Regions from separate parts of the Paenibacillus sp. J31R30 genome, predicted to be linked through region 1. Evidence: riboswitches for the same ligand, from Rfam matches in the RefSeq annotation. Region 1 holds a riboswitch; the other holds the start of a gene.
The links. A riboswitch is a leader RNA that binds a small molecule or an ion and turns the genes downstream of it on or off. The one in region 1 is predicted to bind cyclic di-GMP.
Positions count from the first base shown of each region.

Region 2: it holds a riboswitch for cyclic di-GMP, as region 1 does, so the genes downstream of both, AC58QO_RS17680 (methyl-accepting chemotaxis protein) here and AC58QO_RS08310 (hypothetical protein) in region 1, are expected to answer to the same signal.

Region 1 is NZ_JCAUAV010000002.1:514,439-522,012, forward strand. Features, by position in the region: gene AC58QO_RS08285 (iron-sulfur cluster assembly accessory protein) at 82-384, shown strand; gene AC58QO_RS08290 (YuzB family protein) at 384-605, shown strand; gene AC58QO_RS08295 (glutathione peroxidase) at 1,300-1,794, opposite strand; gene AC58QO_RS08300 (TIGR01777 family oxidoreductase) at 1,865-2,755, opposite strand; gene AC58QO_RS08305 (MDR family MFS transporter) at 2,946-4,169, shown strand; cyclic di-GMP riboswitch class I at 4,285-4,378, shown strand; gene AC58QO_RS08310 (hypothetical protein) at 4,488-4,793, shown strand; gene AC58QO_RS08315 (exopolyphosphatase) at 4,933-5,847, shown strand; gene gloA2 (SMU1112c/YaeR family gloxylase I-like metalloprotein) at 5,918-6,313, shown strand; gene AC58QO_RS08325 (copper amine oxidase N-terminal domain-containing protein) at 6,539-7,574, shown strand, end outside.
Region 2 is NZ_JCAUAV010000004.1:160,541-168,114, reverse strand. Features, by position in the region: gene AC58QO_RS17705 (hypothetical protein) at 1-956, opposite strand, end outside; gene AC58QO_RS17700 (DinB family protein) at 1,086-1,541, shown strand; gene AC58QO_RS17695 (MFS transporter) at 1,620-2,960, opposite strand; gene AC58QO_RS17690 (autorepressor SdpR family transcription factor) at 3,131-3,409, shown strand; gene AC58QO_RS17685 (SdpI family protein) at 3,406-4,044, shown strand; cyclic di-GMP riboswitch class I at 4,253-4,344, shown strand; gene AC58QO_RS17680 (methyl-accepting chemotaxis protein) at 4,420-5,949, shown strand; gene AC58QO_RS17675 (bile acid:sodium symporter family protein) at 5,969-6,952, opposite strand; gene hflC (protease modulator HflC) at 7,134-7,574, opposite strand, start outside.

The sequences.
Region 1 (7,574 bases):
CTAGTTTAGGACAAGGTTGATTTCATGCCGTAGATTCTTTACAATAGAGTTAAAATTTATTGTTTCAGGAGATGTGTACATATGAAAGTCAAAATTTCACGCAATGCAGCTAAGGTACTTCAATTGGAGCTTAATAAAGAAGAAAACAAAGATTTGTTGGTTCGTGTACAAGTGACACACAAGCATGGTGACCATGCTCACTATGGTTTGGGTCTTGACGATAAAACGGCAAATGATGTTGTTGTTAGTACTGACAAAGGCATTGATGTTTTGTTAGATCAAACGGAGCCGCTTCTAGACGGTATTCGTATTGACTACTTCTACACACCAGAAGAAGGTTTCATGATTACGAACCCAAGCAAGGGGAACCACGGAGACCACTAATGCGGAATGATATTCGCATTTGTGATAAATGCAAACACATGAAGGTGAAATCGGCGCTTGCCAAAATAAGTGCCATTGCACCGGACACCGAAGTCAAGGTTGCGTGCAAATCGTATTGCGGTCCATGTTCAAGGTTCGCATTTATATTTATTAATGGCCGTTACATTACGGGCGCAACGGAAGACGAAGCCATCGAAAAAGCTAAGAAATACGTGAAATAACCAAAAAGCATCCGTCCAATTGGACAGGATGCTTTTTTTTAGAATTGGGGGAAGCGAGGCTTACCCCTTATATATGTTAGGTTCATAGGTGGCAAAGTTGCAAAGGAGCATCCTTTTCAGGGGGATTCACTTCAACATTTTAAATACATGCAAAAAGGCATCTTTTGGGGTTGAAAATGTCTCAGCAGAGCTGAAAATGCAGAAATTGATGCTTTTTCGCATCCTTTTTAGCTGAAATCATCTATTTGATAGAGAAAGGTTGCACTATTGCATTTTTCAGCAGATGGCGAGGTAGCAGACCAAGCATAACATTCATCGGAGTTGGTTTAAGCCGTGTAGTTCGATTTTACCTGCCTATTTGAGGCTGCTGGCAGAAGAAAGGAGTATTAGTCCGATTTCACCAGCTTATACGGTCTAAAAGTGGGCGGTACACCAAAAACTGGCTGATTAGTTTGGCAAAATCGGATTAGAGCATCGTGGAGGTGGAGTAGGTTCCATTTAGTTCGGCAAAACCTAGTTAATTGCGATAGTGGAAGAGGTATGCGCCTCAAAACGAGAAAATCCCGCCTAAGCCATTGGCAAGGGCGGAATTTAAAAGTTGGCTATATTTCTCCATAAATACTGTGAGAAATCCTTGAAGGACGGCACGGCATAGCCGTTGTTATAAATATCTTTTTTTTCTCAGCAAGCTAACTTAAGCGTGGACAGGGGATTGCTCAAGAAGTTTTTGGATATCACGTTCAATTTTGCGCGGCGACGTTGTTGGGGAGTAGCGTTTGATCACATTGCCGTCCTGATCCACGAGGAACTTAGTGAAGTTCCACTTAATGCCTGAACCAAATAAACCAGATGCCTTGCTTTTCAGAAATCGGTAGAGCGGATGAGCATCCGCGCCATTCACGTCGATCTTGGAGAACAGCGGGAAATTCACGCCGAAATTAATCTGACACGCTTGCTCAACCTGAGCATCATCGCCTGGCTCCTGATCCTTGAATTGGTTGCAGGGGAAGCCAAGAACGCTGAAGCCTTGATCTTTATAGGTGTCATGAAGTTCTTGCAGGCCTTTGAATTGAGGCGCAAATCCGCATTTCGTTGCTGTATTGACGATGAGCAGGACTTGGTTTTTGTAAGAGGCAAGGGATTTATCTTCACCACGGATCGTTTTCACTTGAAACTGATGTACGCTCATAAGGTCACAACCTTTTGTAATTATTATTTTACACAATTCAATTGTACACAATTTTAATTCGAAAGGGAAGCTATTTTTTCAGCAGATTGCCAAGGGCGCCTGTAAGTAAAGGAAAGCGCCATTCAAAACCATTCTTCTCCAGAACGCGAGGAATTACTTTCTGACCTTCTAGAAGGAGAACAGACAGCTCACCGAAAATCAGCTTCATCATGAAAGCGGGAACAGGGAAGAGATTCGGTCTTCGCATCGCAGTTGCAATCGCGCGTCCGAAATCTTTATTCGTGACAGGATGTGGAGCCGTGGCATTGACGGGACCAGAAATGGCATCGTTTTGAACGCAAAAATCAATCAGTCTCACCATATCTTCGATGTGAACCCACGAAAGCCATTGCCTGCCACTTCCAACAGTGCCGCCGACCCCAAGCTTATACGGCAGTGCCATCTTGGGAAACGCGCCTTCTTTATTATCCAAAACAAGTCCAACCCGAACCTTCACTAATCGAGTTCCTTGGATGAGATCGGCTGCTTGCTCCCATTGCTTGACGACGGAAGCTAGAAAGTCTGTATTGCGATAAGGGCTCTCCTCATCAAAGGTTTCCCTTTCTGAAACGCCGTAATACGACATGCCAGAAGCATTCACAACAACCTTAGGCTTAGGATCCAGTTTCGCAACAAGCTTGGCAACTCGCTCTGCTGCCTGCAGGCGGGATTGAACAATCCGTTTCTTGGCCGCGGCTGTCCAGCGTTGACTGATAGATTCACCAGCCAAATTTACAATGGCATCGAGTCCTTGAAGAAGGTCCGTATTTTTCTCCAACTCGTCCCATGTTATCGTTCGGACACCGGAAATCTGCTTTGAGGATGTGCGTGATATATTGATAAGTTCATGACCTTGTCCCAACCAGAAAGCAATTAAACGTTTTCCAATAAAGCCGCTGCCGCCTGTGATCGCTATTTTCATTGCAAACACCTCCATATCGCCATTATAAAACCTTCACCCAATAAATACCATCTGAGCGAAGTAAGAGGACTAAGGTAAAGTTCCCAGTTCGAAATTACGACACGTTTCTCTCCATTTCGTGTATAATTGGAATTCGGCGTCAATTAATTAACCAAAGGGTAATTCGTATCAGTGAGAGGAGTCATCGTCAATGAATCGTATACGTCATTTTCTTCAATCCTATCATCCTATCGTACATACGCTAATCTTAGGTACCGTTATGGCACGAGCTGCCTCCTCCATGAGTTTACCTTTTCTAGCGATCTATTTGGCAAAGCACTCCTCTATGAGCCCAGGACTCATCGGTATCGTAATTGGTATGGGTGCATTAGCTGGTACTTTTGGCGGCTTTGTCGGCGGCACGTTGTCAGATCGATTCGGACGACGCGTGATCATGCTCGCGGCACTTTTTGGGTGGGGATTCGTCTTTCTCGGTTTCGGTATTGTTAAATTACCGGTCTTATTTATGCTGCTCAATATGCTGAATGGTCTCTGCCGTTCATTCTATGAGCCTGTGTCGCAAGCGCTAATGGCAGATCTAACGGAGCCGTCCAAAAGAAGAGAGGTATTCTCACTCCGCTATATGGCGATTAACGTTGGTGTAGCTGTGGGACCTTTGCTGGGAGCTTTCTTTGCGACGATGAACGGAGCCCTGCCATTCCTGCTGACCGGGATTATTTATTTAATCTATGGTGTAACACTCTACGCGCTTCTCATTAAGTTCGGTATTAAAAAAATCGAAGGTGAGAAGAAAGCGATCGTTACTTTCCGCTCGGCATGGGACGTCATTCGTAAGGATATGACCTTCCGTTTGTACATTGTTGGTGGCATTATCGGAGCAATCGGATATTCGCAGGTTATGGTGACGTTGTCACAGTATCTTCAGAGGGATTTTGCCGACGGGGTCAAAATGTTTGCGATTCTCATGAGCGCCAATGCTATTGTCGTCATCGCCATGCAGATTCCGCTGGGGAAATGGGCGGAGAAGTATTCACCATTAACAGCCATTGTCGTTGGAAACTTCATGTTTGCCATAGGCGATATCGGCTTTGCCATTTCCCACTCGTTAACTTGGCTCATTATCTCGATGGCGATCTTCACGTTCGGTGAAATTCTGAATTATCCTGCCGCGAATATGCTGATTGATAAGCTTGCGCCTGAACAAATGAGAGGTACCTATTATGGTGCTCAAACGCTAACGAACATCGGTCACTTCATGGGACCGTGGATTGGCGGCTTTTTGCTAGTATCCTATGGGGGGACTACGCTGTTCCTCATCATTGCATTTTTATCGTTAATCGGATCTATCTTCTATTGGAGAGGCACAAAACGTCAAAAAATGATGAAAATTTCGTCGAAAATGCAAACTTTTTGATGGATTTCGTAAAAATAGTTCCTCCGCACTATTCGATTTCAAATCATCATCCCTTATTCTTGAGGTATAGGATGTACCGTTTAAACATGAACAACTAAACAGATTCTGCACATCATCTCGACAAAGGCAAAGCTGGCGAAAGCCAGTGACGCAAAGCTACAGGGGCTTTACTTCTCCTGCATAGGACAAGCAGCCAGCCAGCCGCCGAACGATTGGGAATTCACTTCAGAACCCCACTAGTCGGTTCACTACGGTAGGGGTTTTTCTCTGTCATAGGAAATAAAATTGAACAATTTGCACTAAGGAGGCCCTAGCGGCATGAAATCGGACAATCAAATGATTGAGGAACAGAAAGCAACTTCACTATGCGGCAACCATGTTGCACGTTTGGTGCCATCCACGGATGGTCCAAAGCTCATGATAAACCGTGAAGAATATGCACTAAACGAAGCGTGTTGGGATGTCGAAATGTTTCACGGAAGAAACAATAGTATCCTCATTTTCTACTGGAAAGGCGAAGTTAAACTTTCTGTAAAAATGCCCCCAATGGCACAAATCGAAGGCTTTTTAACAAAACTTTTCCAATGTCTATCATCCAAATTGAGAGCGGTTCAACCTATCTAGGTGAATTGCTCTTTTTTTTCTGTCGGAAATGAGTAGAAGGGCTATGGATAGTGATTTTCTCATTGTCACCAATCGACACTAACTGCTATAATATTGCCATTAGTAGTTCTTAGGAACTATACCAAGGGAGATGCATAGCATGAGATTGATCACACGTTCTGATTTCGATGGTTTAGTATGCGCGATGCTCTTCAAACAATTAAACATGGTGGATGAAATGAAATTTGTTCATCCCAAAGATATGCAAGACGGCCTAATTGAAGTATCGGAAAATGATATTCTGGCCAATGTGCCTTATGTAGCTGGCTGCGGCTTATGGTTCGATCATCACTCCAGTGAGCTTACACGGATGGGTGAAGCGGTCTCATTTAAAGGAGAAACTCGTATCGCTCCAAGCGCAGCGCGAGTTGTCTATGATTACTATGGGGGCAAAGAAACCTTCGGAGATATCGATGATATTATGCAAGGCGTAGACAAAGCTGATTCCGCGCAGTTTAACAAGGAAGATATTTTGAATCCGAGCGGATGGGATTTGCTCTCTTTTATCATGGATGCACGTACTGGGTTAGGTCGTTATCGGGATTACCGCATCAGCAACTATCAGTTGATGGAGGATCTTGTTGAGCATTGTGCCACGAAATCCGTTGGTGAAATAATGGAGCTGCCGGATGTGAAAGAGCGTGTAGCGCGATACTATGAGTTGGATGCGTTATACCGGGACATGCTGCAAACTTACACAAGGGTTGAAGGTAATGTTATTATTACGGACCTTCGCGATGTTGAAACGATTTATCCAGGCAATCGCTTCATGGTCTATGCACTCTATCCGGAGCAAAACACATCTATCTGGATCGTAGACGGACGTAATAAACAAAATTGCGTATTCGCATGTGGACATAGCATAATCAATCGTACTGCACAAACGAACATTGGCGATCTGATGCTCCAAAATGGTGGGGGCGGGCACCACGCCGCAGGTACTTGCCAAGTGGAATATGAGCAAGCGGACAACGTTTTGCACAAAATTGTTGAAACCATGCTAGCAGCAGGGTAAAATAAATGAACAAGCCGCAGGATGGGAGCAGCCCAGCATGCGGTTTTTTCTTTGTGAGGAGGTTCAACGAATGAAATTCAAACAGATTCATCACGTTGCGATTATTTGTTCGAATTACGAGCGTTCTAAGCATTTCTATGTAGATATACTCGGACTCACCGTTATTCAGGAAACGTATCGCGCGGAGAGAGACTCGTATAAATTGGATTTGCGCATCGGTCAAACGGAGCAAGAGATTGAATTATTCTCATTTCCGAACCCGCCATTACGTGTCAATCAGCCTGAAGCGCGGGGCTTACGTCATTTGGCCTTTGTTGTTGCTGACATGGAGCAAAGTGTAATCGAACTAGAAAGTAAGGGTATCGCGGTTGAGCCAGTGCGGATTGATCCAATCACGGGGAATCGCTACACGTTTTTCGCAGATCCCGATGGGTTGCCGTTGGAGTTGGTGGAAATTGTGGAATAAAGGCCGGTACCAGCGGACCGAAGAGGAACCAAAGCTAGCGATGGCTAAAGGTTGCTTCTGGAGCGTACTACTGTCTATTCCCTTGTGGGCGCTTCTGATTTATGTCATATGGATAAAATAAACCCTCAAAGTGACCCGATTGGACTGCTGACAAGCGGCAGTGTGATATTTTTATTACCTCATATTACAAATTAGTAAAATTGGCATGAAAGGCCTGGTACTTCTATGAAAAGAACAAAAATGCTCCTATTTGCTTGTTGTTTAATGTTCATGGTCACTAGCACACCAACATACATTCGAGCCGAAGCTGTCGGACAAGCCATTGTATTGAAGCTACAGGATATAAAGGCAATGGTCAGAGGGGAAACCTACGAGTTGCAAAGCGCCCCGGTGCTAGTAAATGGCGTCACGATGGTTCCACTGCGGTTCGTCGGAGAGGCTCTAGGCGCAGCCATAGAGTGGAATGGAGTTACGAGAACCGTTAGACTCACGACCTCTGCCAAAACGGTCATTATTAGCATCAACTCGAAAGATGCAGTAGTTGGCAACCAACCAGTTACTTTGGAGCAACCCGCAATAATTGTGAACGAGACGACGATGGTGCCATTGCGATTCGTTGCTGAACAACTCGGTCAAACTGTAACTTACAATAGCCAGCTTCAAACGATCACTTTGACAATGGATGTGTCAACTGCTGCTCCAATAGCTGAACGAAAAAAGCTTTCTCCACCCACAGTAGACAACCTAGTCATGGACCCGGATGCCGGGCAGCAAGTTGCAAGGGCAACGCAGGTTTTAAGTGTGGTTGTCGACAAGAATGGTAACATTTATTCAATTCGTGATTACGCCAACGAAGGCTATATAGTCAGTAAATACGAACCTGAGTCCAATCGTACCAGTACCGTATTCCGGATTGACGGGAAATTAAACTTCGAATATGAAGATGTTCCGGGAGATAGTAATAATATAATCCATAGGAAAAACACTTTCGTTTATGCAAGCTTTCAAGCCATGCAACTGTATTACAATCCGATGCTGAATCGCGTGTATGTCCTTGGGGGAGGAGGAGTCGCCTATTCCCTTGAGCCTGAAGTGAAGATGGAAACTCATAACTTCACTTTCAACAAGCCGATTCCGTTGGATATGAGGTTCGGGCAAACAAGCACCGGCCATACTTACTTGCCAGCGATGTTTGAGACCGTTGATGGAGGGAAATTTTATTGGGGAGGCGCTAGAGCCATTTATTCCAGTCTCAAGGGCG
Region 2 (7,574 bases), on a different contig from region 1:
AACCATCCTTCTCCTTGATCCGTTCGGATATGATACCATTCGCCAACGGAGTCGTTCGTTGCTTCTTTGCTTAGTTTCTCAAAGATATGCAGGTTTCCAGCAGGAACTAGCATCGGCACTTCATAAGGGGAAGGATATGTATAAAGTGGGATCGGATGAGCTCGTATAAGGGATTTCGTCTCAGGAATAACGCGTAGACCGCTGGCTAGTGCCCATTTCGTACCACCATCGACTTCAACCTTATAATAACTCCCTAAAACGGAACGGAATTGGCCAATTTGATGGAGGAACTCATTCTCAAGGGTTCCGTCGACATGATAGGTTTGATGATCAAAGTGAGGCTCAAGATTATAATAAACATGCGAGAAATAGACTTTTTGATCTAAAGGCTTATAAGAGCCAATCTGATCTAGATGCAAATGAACCCATTGATCACCAAGCCATGTGGTGTGTATTTTGATCCACTTTTTGGGGTTATAATCTGTGCTCTCTTGCTTGAACCATCCTTTTTCTGCGTCTACGACGCTGACGTCCTGCGGAGAAAGAGCTGCTGAGGGCTCTATCTTTTCAGAAGGTTTCGCATAGATCGGTGTCTCGGTCATCAAGCTTATCGTAGGGGGTGGCGGAGCCTCGATTTGCCAAGGAGCTGTTTTGATCCATCGATCACCGACAGCGGTATGTATTTTCCACCAATTCGGGGATGTGGTCCAGTTAACTTCAGCTTCGATGACGTCAACTGTCTGGGGGGAGAAAGCTCCCTCCGCTTTATTAAGCAGCGCATTCGGTATCACATAATAGGGGATATCTTCTAGTAGGGTCAGCTTTGTAGGAATATGGATCCCGTCCGCGGCTTCCGTTGGTGTATCTGCATATTCATAGGCGTTTCCTGAAGAGGCAAATAGACTGAGTTGCAAGCCTAAGCAGCAAAGTCCTAAGGATATCACTTTTTTCCACATCGTGTATCACTCCTTCATCGTATGATTTCAAGCACTTAGTAAGTTCTACTATAAAATGGATGAGAAGTTGTGCTAAGCTGACATAAAGTAGTGAATCAAACTAATATTCATTCAGGAGGCTTGAGAAAGATGAGGGATTCTTTTGTTTTCGACTTGGTAGACAAACATCGGGGACGGTTATTGAAGTTGGTTGAAGGATGTCCGGCGGATAAGCGTGATGTTGTACCTGCTGGCTTTAATAATCATATACATTGGCATATTGGGCATATCCTGACTGTGAGCGAACGAATTATATTCAGTTTTACTGAGCAACCGACAGTGCTTCCTGCCAGTTATATGGTTTTTTTCAGCAATGGCACTAAACCAGCGGATTGGAAAGAAGAACCGCCTGCTTGGGACGTCATTGTGGGACAGTTGAAGGAACAGGCTGAGCGGATTCGTGCGAATTTGAACGATAAGCTGGCTGTACCGGTCAAAGAGAACTTTTTCAAAGCAAAGACGATCGATGAACTGATTCTCTCGAGTATTGTACATGAGGTTAATCACGAGGGCATGATTGCTTCGATGCTGAAAGTATTAAAATAACCGGGTTTCGTACTCAAACAAGGCACCTTCACCCCAAGATGGGAACAAAGGTGCCTTGTTTCATACGTGTTTCCGTTGTTATTTGGCTGCTGAGCTATCCTCGATACCTACCCGCATCTCTGAGAGCCTGTACCACAGAAGCATTCCGAGTGAACAAATCCCAACGACGAATAACAAACCATAAACATGCTTGTACGAAAGTAGGAGCGACGTATTCCGCTGGATCTCAAGTAGAATGCCGCATATCGCTACCGACATGGATCCTCCAAAAAATTGGATCAGCTGTATGAGTCCCATGCCAGAGCCAATTAAATGCTTCGGCAGGATGCGTGAAGTCTCATTATTTAACGATGCGATTGTCGCGGAAAATGCAGGCGAGAAACAAAGGTAACCGATCATTACGACAAGCGGTGAAGCACCAAGCAACGTCGAGAATGCGATCATCACCAGAGATAACACCCCGTGGCCGATGAGTAGAAACGGCAGATTGCCGAACCGATCAATCCAGCGGCCGACGAAGCGGGTTAGGAACGCGGACAGAATCGCTCCTGGTGCAATCGTTAAACCGATGATCATAGCGGACTGATTGAACACCTTAGCGAGAACGAGTGGCATTAGAAATAGATTCCCAAGGTTCAGAACCAAGATGCAGAACCCGATGACTACAAGCTTACGAAACGCTGGATTCGCAAGTAATAAGGGGTTTATGAACGTGTTACTTGAACGTCTTAGGTGCCAAACGTGTACACCAATGGAAATCGCACTGATGGCAAGCCATACGCCGGAAATCTGCGTGACCGCGAGTAGCAAGCTCGCGGCATTGACTACCGTCAATAGCGCCCCTAGCATATCAAATCGGAACGGTACTGGCTGTTCTTTGGGCAGTAAGCGTAAGAGAAGGGGAAGAATGACTAAGACCAGACAGGTAATGGCAAACAACCCATTCCAGCCAAAGTATTCACTTATCAAGCCGCCAACGATTGGGCCGAGTCCGAAGGCCATGGCGCTCCCCGCGGAAATCATGGCAATCGCGGAGCCTCTTCGTTCAATCGGAATATACCGGCTGGCGAGTACTAATCCAAGACCGGCCATCACCCCTGCGCCTGCGGATTGGAGTATACGTGCCGCCAACAGGGTGTGGAACTCCCTTGCGAACAGTCCGAATATCGAAGAAAGTCCAAGCACAACTAGCCCTACGGTGAGGAGTTTACGTATCTGTACCACATCCGAGAGTCTGCTGTATATAACCGTAGATAAGGCATAGCCAATAGAATAGCTGGAAATGACCCAAGACCCCAGATCCGCCGTGATGCTGAGATCTTGAATAATACTGGGAATGGAAACGTTGAACATCGTCGTATTCATAACAACAATGAACAAGCCAATCGTCCAAACGGGCATTACAATTTTATCATTCATGTGGACCCATCCTGTCTGACGCGAGAAGTACGTTGATTTCTTTATTATAAACCTACATAGTCTAATAGCCAAAACAGATGAAGGCACATGCCAATTGACAGGTGGGAAAAATGGAGGTAATATCTTAATTATATATTTAGATAAATGTCTAAATGAGGAGGATCGGCCATATGAATGAGGCATTTAAAGCGCTAGCAGACCCGACTCGTCGTGAAATTCTACAGCTGTTGCGGGAAAAAAATATGAATGCTGGAGATATAGCTGATCATTTCAAGATTAGTAAGCCGAGCATATCGCATCATTTGAACCTGCTTAAACAGGCGGGGCTTGTACTGGATGAACGTCAGGGACAACATATTATGTATACGCTGCACACGACCGTTGTTGAAGACGTCATTGGATGGATGTTTAACATCCTTAACAAAAAAGATGAGGAGGAACAGTCATGAAGAAATGGAAGGAGATTTTATTACTTGTGATTAGCCTTTCCCCGGCGATAGGGGGCTTAGTACTGTATAATCGTCTTCCGGATACGATGGCGAGCCATTTTGACATGAACAATGAAGTGAACGGAACGATGAGCAAAGAAATGTCGCTACTCATGCTGGTATTGCTGGGTTTGCTGCCGCTATTCATACGGGTGATGAGATTCATCGATCCGAAGAAAGCGAATTTCGAGAAATTCCCTATGGCTTTTGAGGTGACGCGGGTTGGGGTTACCATTCTTCTAACTGTCGTAGGTTGGGCAGTCATTTGCTTTAATTTGGGATACAGCTTTGATTTTCAAAAAATCACCATGATTTTAATAGGCGTGCTGTTTGCTGTTATGGGGAACTTTTTGACGCAGGTGAAGCCTAACTATACGTTTGGCATTCGGACGCCGTGGACACTTGCCAATGAAGAAGTTTGGAGAAAAACGCATCGGTTGGGCGGTCCGCTTATGTTGATTGGCGGCGTTGTTGCTTTTATCGCTGCGTTCTTAATGAGCTCCGTCGCGATCACCGTCTTCCTAGCAGCTATTGCAATCAGTTCCTTAATTCCAGTCATTTACTCCTATATATTGTTTAATCGTCTTAAGAAGTAAATAGGATTCACACGGGCTGCCAGCGAATCGCTGAGCAGTCTTTTTCACATGCGGTCAATTTTTTTACCAAATCGACAAAATATTACAATTATCGCTATGTACACATATGGGCTTGCTACCTATAATAAGCAATAGGAAATGTGACTTAAGTCAGGTGTCTTAAGTAATAGATGGACGGATAAGCGGGTTCTTATTTAGCATACTAACCTCATAGAAAAGGCAAATCATTTGGAAACAATGAGACGCAAAGCCATGGCCTAACGCATTCATTTTGTATGCTACGGTTGACAGGTTACCGAGTTCGATAGGATCATCCTTCATTCGGGTGGTCCTTTTTCTTTTCTAATCATCAACATATCTAGGGGGAAGCTTGTCATGAAAGCAAAAAAACGTGTCATGCAATTCATTGTTATCGGAACATTGATCTTGGCTTTACTTGTTCATGGCTTATCGAGCTTTACAGAAGGGGCTATGCATCATGAAGCAATGACAGCACCTTCTCCCGCATCAGTATTCCTACTACAGTGGCTGTTTTGGATGCCCATTGCGCTTGTCAGTCTGAGTGTTATTTTGTATGGATTTAATAAAGATCATGCCTGGATACCCATCCTTCACGCGTTATCCCTTACCTTCAGCAGTTTCTCTATTATTGCCGGGGGGAAAGGCATGGTTGAGTACCACTTTTCGATCTTCATGGTGCTGGCTATTCTTATGTATTATGATAACATTAAGCTGCTATTGATCAGTACCGTGTTATTTGCAGCGCAGCACCTATTGGGATATTTGTTCTTTCCTGAACTGGTGTATGGGACAAAAGTGTATGCGTTTTCAATGGTTGCCATCCACTTGGTGTTCGTGATTTTATTTATTAGTGCAGTTCTTTACCAAATCGTCTCGAATCGCAAAACCACACGAGCCTTCGAAGTAGTACAAAACGATAAACTGCAGCAAACCGTCAAAGACATTATTGAACGTCTCTCCGATACGTCACAGGAAGTTCGCATGAATTCACATGGACTCTCTACACAGTCCTCCGAACTGAATCGCTTAACCTCTGAAGTCGTTCAAACCATGCACAAGGTAGAGCAAGCGGCGATCAATCAAGAACAAGGGGTGGAAATCAGCAGACATGCCGTTACCGAGATGTTAAAAGATACCTCTCTCATCGCAGAAAATTCGTCGAGTATATCCGACATCTCTGATCAAGCTGCACTGGAAGCTGAGAAAGGCAATGAATTGATCCAATTAGCGGTTCACCAAATGCAATCGATGAACAGCACAATTCATACGACAGCGGAAAAGGTCAAAGTGCTGGGCGAACGCTCTGAAGAAATTAATCAAATCGTTAATTTGATTACAGACATTGCTTCACGCACCAACCTGCTTGCCCTGAATGCAGCCATCGAGGCTGCTCGCGCGGGAGAGCACGGGAAAGGCTTCACCATCGTGGCCAGTGAGGTCCGTAAGCTAGCCGAACAAACGAGCTCCTCTGCCCAACAGATCGCGGATCTCATTCAGGATGTTCAATCCAATAATCAGGCATCCATCGATTCGATGGATCGTGTGATTGTAACCTTCGAGCATGGTAACGATGCTGTCGTTGCTGCGGGGCGCGCTTTTGAACACATACTGAAAGCAGTCCATTCCATTGCTATACAAATGCGCGATGTTCAAGGAGCATCCCAGCAGGTATCCGCAAGCACACAGCAATTCAGCGTGACAATGGAGGAAATTTCGCATCTATCTACACAGCTAGCGAAGAACGTGAAATCCGTAAGTAAACGTACAGACCAGCAGGATCAACTCATTTGCAAAACGTCACAGCTTGCGGATTTACTAGGTGCGCTAAGTGATAAATTAAATGACATTATGAAGACGACAGAGCAGTCATTCTCCCAGACATAGACGGTCGTCGACAACCCATTTACATGTTTTTAACGCTATTAACTTGTAAGCTGGATGTATCGCTTTTCAACGCATATTTCCGATTCAGCAGAAAGCCGAAGAGGGAAGCTAGTGACTGTTGGAACAGCATGCCAAGCACAACAGGAATCGCAACGGGTGGCGGGAAATAAGCTACAGCGAGTACCGCGCCCGCACTAATATTACGCATACCACTGTTAAAAGTAAGGGCGACCACGACATCTTGTTCCCAGCGGAACAATCTAGCGACAAGCCAGCCGATCATGTAGCCCAGCGAGGCTACGATGAGCACAAATGCTGCCAATCCGAGCAATTTTGCGTTGAAGTCCCGCAAATATGGTGCAATGACAGAGCTATTAATCGCGACAACGATGCCCATAAATATTTTGGAAAAAGGGCCTAAACGGCCTCCCCATTGCTCCTTAATTTTCCCCCGCGTCCATTGATTCAACAGCATCCCGATGAGTGAAGGAACGACGATCATGAAGAAGAGACCTTTCATCATGGCAAACGTATCTAGCTGAACTTTGGTACCAACCAACACAGACAGCGTATACGGCACGACGAAAGGTGAAAGGATCGTATCCATCAGAATAATCGAAAGCGTCAGCACAATATTGCCTCGATAAATCGCCACCCACACAAAGCTAGTAATCCCAGTTGGAATGGCTGCGGCTAGAATAAGTCCCGTAATGGTCAGTGGTTCGTGACTATACGCAGCATGTCCGAGACCGAGCGCGATAAGCGGCATCCCGACATGTAGAATAAATAAAGTTGCAAGGAGCGGCAGCGGTTGAACGACAACCTTGATGAACTCCCGAAAGCTGGAGGAGATACTCCCCGAGAAGGTCATGAAGGCAAATAACCATGGTGATAAATAGGTGAATCCAGATAAGTGGCTCCCGAGTAGAACCCCGACAAGGACACTGATGGGTGTGATGAGCGGCAAAATCTTTTCTAATTGACGATTTAACTGAGGCAGCATCTAGGTGAACATCCTTTCGTGACCAGTTCAGAACGGGTGCATACGTAAGCCGAATTGATGATGATCATACAATTGTAGCAGATCAATTAACATAAGATAAGAGTCGATTGGAGGAAGGTTAATGACATGAATATAAAAAAGCATGCCATCCGTAGATGACATGCTCTGAGAGATAACCAATTTATTTACCAAGTAAAATTTTCGTGTAAGGAGAATCGATAGGCAGCATGATGACCGGCTCTCCTTTAAATGAGACCAAGTAACTATCCAGCGTACGATAGAAATTGTAGAAGGCAGGGTCCTTGCCGTAAGCGGTGTTATAAATTTGAGCGGCCTCCTGCTCGCCTGCAGCAACAATTTTCTTCGCATCTGCTTGGGCTTGAGCAATCAACTCACTTGCCTGTCTGTCGGCTTTGGAGGTGATTTTCTTGGACTCCTCATCCCCCTCGGATAAGTACTTCGCCGCAATGGATTGACGGTCAGAAATCATCCGTTTGTACACGCTTTGCTTGTTGGAATCCGGCAGATCGGTACGTTTGATACGAACATCGACGATTTGGATACCGTAGTTATCGCGCTCCATCAACTCCGAAACTTCCTTCGTAATCTCATCATTGAGGTT